Regions from separate parts of the Shewanella sp. cp20 genome, predicted to be linked through region 1. Evidence: riboswitches for the same ligand, from Rfam matches in the RefSeq annotation. Region 1 holds a riboswitch; the other holds the start of a gene.
The links. A riboswitch is a leader RNA that binds a small molecule or an ion and turns the genes downstream of it on or off. The one in region 1 is predicted to bind lysine.
Positions count from the first base shown of each region.

Region 1 (3,203 bases):
TGCGGGTTTTGCATGTTTATTTACCTAATATTTGTTTAAAACTGTTCTAACCATGAGCGCTAGTTGGTGCTGCTGCGCCCTATCTGTCTTCGCGACAATTACTGAACTCACTTAGTGCTTTCATCAAAAAACTATTGATACAGCAACACACTTCATGATTAGTAAAGTATACGTATCTCTTTCAAAAGACACGCGAACTGCTATTCACTTCGATTAACAATAGTTGGGAATAGTTCCGTTAACTATTTAATATTTTCAAGTTTAAATGCTAAATCAGCCTAAGCTCACATTTTATACAGGAAATTGACTAACTTTTGATGACCTTGTCGCCGACAAGATGTAACAAAAAGTATTTCATCGTGAGATGAGTGGAAGTGAATCAACGAACTTATTGTACTCGTTTTAGTCATTTGTTAACAAATGAAATGTTAACAAAATTCCTTTGAGATTTGATGTAAGTCACATTGTTTTCCTTAGGTGTTTGATTTTAATGATATTAATAAAAATTCATAAAGTGACCTGCCTCACACCTCTAGGAAGGTGAGCGAATTTTGCTATAATCGACTGAATCTAATTTAGGAATATTTTAGTGATGAGCACAGCGAACGAACACTTTTGGCAATGCTATCAGCAAACGCAATTCTTACTCACTCAACCTTTCTCTCCCTCGTTATCATTTGCAATCATTACCGCTCATAATCCTAAAGGCCAACACCTTTCTCCCTCGCAAAACCGCCTCCTCGATAAACAGCTTCAACGTCATATTCAACGCCTGCAATACCCCTATCGTGCCCTGATCGGCGCCTCCAGCGATCGGGGGCATATGGAAAAGAGCTGGGCGGTCTCTATCGATAAGGCTGCCGCGGTGGATCTGGGAAAGGTGTTTAATCAAAACGCCATCTACTTTGTCGATAAGGATGAACTGCAACTGGTGCCTTGTCTGGCCGCGTATGATGAGGTCACCTTAGGTAAGTTTTCCGCAAGGGTCTGCCTGGTTAGCGAACTGCCGGACATTAGTCGTTAGGGCCTGCTGACCTTTTGAGCACAAATTTTGTTCTAATTGAGCACTTTCAAATCACGGCACGAGGCTTGTAGTATAGTTATTCTGTATAAATGCCGAGCAACAAAGAGTTGAACGTGCTCAAGACGAACTCTGCGGGCAGTGTCTGTATCATTTTTCTACTGCGTTATCGCTCATTGATGTAGCACACTACATTACAATCGCTCTGCCTTGTATAAAATCGATACAGAATGCTGCAAAAATGAACGCGAAAGGTCAACAGACCCTAGGGCCGTCTATGTTGAATGGCTTTCATCATGACTGGCTAAAATATCGTTGACTTTTTATTCGGTTGTTTGATAGTTTTCTTGCATCCTGATCGATAAGGTTAGTGATACAGAAGAGGAGCGTTAACTAGGTAGTAAGCCCGAGGAGTCCAAACTCCGTTGACGGTTTATGAGGGAGATTAACGCCGAGGTAAAGAGATGTTTGGTTTCATCTGTTTATCGGTCGACTGGGCTGAATCCCACCGATTGTCACCTGTTTTTTGGTGGAGAGCTTCTGGTGGCAATCGCTGTTTCCCGTCTTGGGGTGCGTCATCTTTGCACCAGGCTCTTCGAACGAAGTGAGTTCGGAGCGTATTCAATGTTATCTATTTCTTTCGTGTCATCGTCGGCTATTTGGGTTGAGGTGCGCTAATGTCTATTGTTGTTGCTAAGTTTGGTGGAACCTCTGTCGCCGATTATGAGGCGATGAACCGCTGTGCCGATATCGTATTGGCCAATCCCGATACCCGCGTTGTAGTCGTGAGCGCCTCGAGTGGTGTGACGAATCTCCTGGTGGAACTGACTCAGGAGCGTGTGGATTTTGAGCGTCGTCAGCAGTTACTCAAGGCGATTGCCTCTATTCAATATAAGATCCTCGACGAGCTGGGCCAGCCCCACGATGTGGCCGCGCGTCTCGATGCCATCTTAAGTAAGATTGCCAGCCTGAGTGAGTCGCTTTGCCAGCATCGCAGCAAGGCGACCATAGATGAATTATTGGCTCAGGGTGAGCAGTGCTCGTCTGTGCTCTTTGCTGCCGTGTTAAGAGAGAAGGGCGAGCGGGCGAGTGCCTTCGATGTACGTCAGGTGATGCGCACCGACAGTCATTTCGGCCGCGCCGAGCCGCAGATCGAGGCGGTAAAGCAGCTATGTACCGAGCACCTGCTACCACTGCTGGGAGAGCAGCGTATCGTGACTCAAGGCTTTATTGGCGCCGATGAGCAGGGGGCGACCACCACATTGGGCCGTGGTGGCAGTGACTATTCAGCCGCGCTGCTGGCCGAGGCGCTGGATGCTTCGGCGGTGGAGATCTGGACGGATGTGCCAGGCATCTTTACTACCGATCCAAGGCTGGCGCCCAATGCTCGCCCTATCCCAGAGATCAGTTTTAACGAGGCGGCCGAGATGGCAACCTTCGGCGCCAAGGTGCTGCATCCTGCCACCATATTACCAGCGGTTAGACACAAGATTCAGGTATTTGTCGGTTCCAGTAAGGCGCCTGAGCTTGGCGGCACCTGGATTCGTCATCAGGTGAACGACGAGCCTATTTATCGCGCCGTAGCGGTGCGACGCGACCAGACGCTACTCAATCTGCATAGCCTGCAGATGCTGCATGCCCAGGGCTTCCTGGCCGAAACCTTTGCCACCCTAGCAAGGCATAAGATCAGCGTGGATTTGATCACTACCTCAGAGGTAAACGTCTCGCTGACCTTAGATAAGACGGGATCAGATTCGGCAGGAAACAGCCTGCTGAGCGAGGCCTTGCTGCAGGAGTTGTCACAGCACTGCCGGGTGCGGGTAGAAGAGGGCTTGGCGCTGGTGGCGATCGTCGGCAATAAGATTGCCACTACGGCCGGTGTGTGTCGCCGGGTCTTCGAAGTACTCGAACCCCATAATGTGCGCATGATCTGTCAGGGGGCAAGCCCGCACAACCTGTGTGTCCTGGTGGCCGAGTCTGAGGCGGCTCAGGTGGTGAGTGCGCTGCATCAGAATCTTTTCGAAGGCCAATGATGAAACCAACTCGTTCTACGTTAAAGGTTGGCGAGCTCGCCACGGGTCAAGATCTCGAACTCAACCTGTTTGAGTTTGCCCCAGAGGTCGTGACAGGCCCGAGTGTCTATATTCAGGCGAATGTGCACGGCGCCGAGGTGCAGGGCAAT
Region 1 covers NZ_JPII01000027.1:59,888-63,090, forward strand. The annotation lists gene arcA (two-component system response regulator ArcA) at 1-14, opposite strand, end outside; gene DB48_RS09835 (DUF3293 domain-containing protein) at 593-1,024, shown strand; lysine riboswitch at 1,393-1,569, shown strand; gene lysC (lysine-sensitive aspartokinase 3) at 1,699-3,054, shown strand; gene DB48_RS09845 (succinylglutamate desuccinylase/aspartoacylase family protein) at 3,054-3,203, shown strand, end outside.

Region 2 (3,203 bases), on a different contig from region 1:
GTATTATGGTGGCTTCTGTCGAGGAGCTAGTGGACAAGCTAAAGAATGAAGCGAAGGTGATCTAAATGGCGATTCTAGTAATAGCAGAACATGATAATGCGACTTTAAAACTCGATACCGCCAAGGTAGTTGCTTGTGCTCAGGCGATCGGTAGCGAAGTCGATGTGATGGTGGCCGGTCATAACTGTGGCGCCGCAGTCGAGAGCGCCAAGCAGCTTGCCGGTGTGCGTCAGGTATTGGTGGCCGATAGCGCCGTTTATGCCAACGCCATCGCCGAAAACCTGTCATCGCTGATCGTTTCTGTGGCCAGCGAGTATCAACACATCCTGGCGGCGGCTTCGAGTGTCGGTAAAGATGCACTGCCACGCGTTGCGGCCCTTTTAGATGTGGCGCAGATCTCTGAAGTGGTTGAAGTGGTCAGCGAAGATACTTTCGTGCGTCCTATCTATGCCGGTAGTGCCATGGCGACGGTTCAGAGCCTGGATGCCATCAAGGTGATGACGGTTCGCGCCAGTGCCTTCGATGCGGTTGCCCAGGACGGTAGTGCCTCGGTGCAGACCCTGGATAACGAGTACAGCGGCGATGTCGAGTTTGTTTCGCAGACCCTGTCTGAGTCTGAGCGTCCCGATCTTGGTGCGGCCTCTGTTGTGGTTTCGGGTGGTCGTGCCATGGGCAGCGCCGAGAACTTTGCGATTCTCGAGCAGTTGGCCGATAAGCTGGGCGGTGCACTGGGTGCGTCTCGCGCCGCGGTTGACGCCGGTTATGTGCCAAACGATCTGCAGGTGGGTCAGACGGGTAAGATTGTCGCGCCGGACCTCTATATCGCCGTGGGTATTTCGGGTGCCATCCAGCACTTAGCGGGGATGAAAGATTCTAAGGTGATCGTGGCGATCAACAAAGATCCAGAGGCGCCAATCTTCCAGGTGGCCGACTATGGTCTGGAAGCGGATCTGTTCGAGGCAGTGCCTAAGCTACTCGAACTTATTTAATAAAATGTAAATGCTTGGTGAGCACTTTGGTGTTCATCTAAAATTTAGTGTGATATAGATCACGTGGAGCGGCTTTGAGGTAGCGTCCTTAAAGCCGCTTGTGTTTTTATGTGCCTCACGTTTGCCGATAGTGACATTGGCAGGCGTCCTGAGACGTAGAGGTGCATTAAATATCAGTAGTATTCGTTAGGGTGATGCCGTTAAGCGAATATGAAAGGATTTGGTGCCGAAGTGGTGGAGTTGATCAAGACTTGCCGCTGGGGCTGTCATCGAATAGAGGCAGCACTGCCATAGTGCTTCTTATCTGGATTGATAAGTGGAAGGTATACCGAGAATGGGTATCACTATGGAGCGCTACTGATAGGACAGGTGTAATATCTCATGCTATATCCCACCAGTTCAGTTGCCCTCCATTCGTATTTAAACGAAGACAATATTTTACAATGACAACTTTGAGTTATGCCGATTCGGCACTTTCTTTGCTGCCGCCCGTGGTGGCGATTCTGCTGGCGATCTTTACCCGCCGCGTCCTGCTCTCACTCGGTGTGGGGATCCTCCTGGGGGCAATGTTAATTGCCGATTTTTCACCGCTGGACATGGGCCAATACCTGGGACAACAGGTGGTGGGCCTGGTGTGGGATGATGGCGCCTTAAACAGCTGGAACGTCTATCTGCTGGGCTTCTTGATCCTACTTGGGATGATCACCGCACTCATTACCGTGAGCGGTGCCGCCAAGGCCTTTGCCGACTGGGCCCGTCAGCATATTCGTAATAAGCGCGATGCCAAGCTGCTCACCATGTTCCTGGGCTGCGTGGTCTTCATCGATGACTACTTCAACAGCCTGGTCGTGGGCAGCGTCGCCCGGCCGCTCACCGACAGATACTATATCTCCCGCAGCAAGCTGGCCTACCTGCTGGACTCGACCGCCGCACCTATTTGCGTGATCTCGCCCGTTTCCAGCTGGGGGGCGTACATCATCGCGCTGATCGGCGGCATACTCACCGCCCACGGCTTTGCCGACACCGGCCATCTGAGCGTGTTTATCCAGATGATCCCGATGAACTTCTATGCCATCTTCGCCCTGGTCTTGCTGCTATGTGTGGCCTTCATGGGGCTGGATGTGGGGCCGATGCGCCAGCATGAGCTAAACGCCCAGAAGGGTAACCTGTATGACGAGGCCAAGGGCCTGCCGCCAGGCGCCAACAGCGACCTGCCAGAGGCGGATTCGGGTAAGATCTTAGGCCTGTTCCTGCCAATTACCGTGCTGGTATTTGCCACCATCTACTTCATGATCGACAGCGGCGCCGCTGCGCTGGCCGCGGAAAACCTGCCCTTCAGCGTGATAGGGGCGTTCGAGAAGACGGATGTGGCCTCATCGCTCTTCTTCGGTGCCGTGATTGGTCTGGCTGCTACCCTAGTGCTGGTGGCCGTTCAGGGGCTGGACAAGGCGCTTATCTTTAAAGGCGTGCTGGCCGGGGCGCGCTCCATGTTGCCCGCCATCTATATTCTGCTGTTTGCCTGGACCATTTCCGGGGTGATCGGTCAGATGGAGACGGGTAAGTATATGGCGAGCCTGGCGACGGGTAACATTCCGTTCGCGCTGCTGCCTGCCGTGCTGTTCGTGCTGGCGGGTCTGACGGCCTTCTCTACCGGCACCAGCTGGGGCACCTTCGGTATCATGCTACCGATTGCCGCCGATATGGCCATGGGCACCCACACCAACATGATGCTGCCTATGCTGGCCTCAGTGCTGGCGGGCGCCGTGTTTGGCGATCACTGCTCGCCCATCTCGGATACGACTATCCTGTCGTCTACCGGAGCGAACTGTCACCACATAGACCATGTGCTGACTCAGCTACCCTATGCCCTCATCGTGGCGGGGATCAGCCTGGTAGGTTATACCGTGCTGGGCTTTACCGAGTCGGTTGGCGCGGGACTGGCCGCCTGTAGTGGGGTGTTTGTGGTGAGCATTCTGGTGCTGCGTCATAAGGCTAACCGTCCGGTTTAATACCAATCACAGTAAATATGTGATCAGAAATAGCGCAGGAAAAACGCTTGAGAACAAAGCAGGATTTTTAGATAAGTAGTTATTCTACAATTAAAAATACTGATACAGTTATCGAGCGTTTTAACAAGCTAGAATGATCAATTATTTATTACGATTTGTATAAGTGACCTGTCGATACCACACAGACAAGAAAAATGCCGCTCAT
Region 2 covers NZ_JPII01000017.1:225,740-228,942, forward strand. The annotation lists gene DB48_RS05655 (electron transfer flavoprotein subunit beta/FixA family protein) at 1-65, shown strand, start outside; gene DB48_RS05660 (electron transfer flavoprotein subunit alpha/FixB family protein) at 66-989, shown strand; lysine riboswitch at 1,138-1,354, shown strand; gene DB48_RS05665 (Na+/H+ antiporter NhaC family protein) at 1,433-2,998, shown strand.
Region 2: it holds a riboswitch for lysine, as region 1 does, so the genes downstream of both, DB48_RS05665 (Na+/H+ antiporter NhaC family protein) here and lysC (lysine-sensitive aspartokinase 3) in region 1, are expected to answer to the same signal.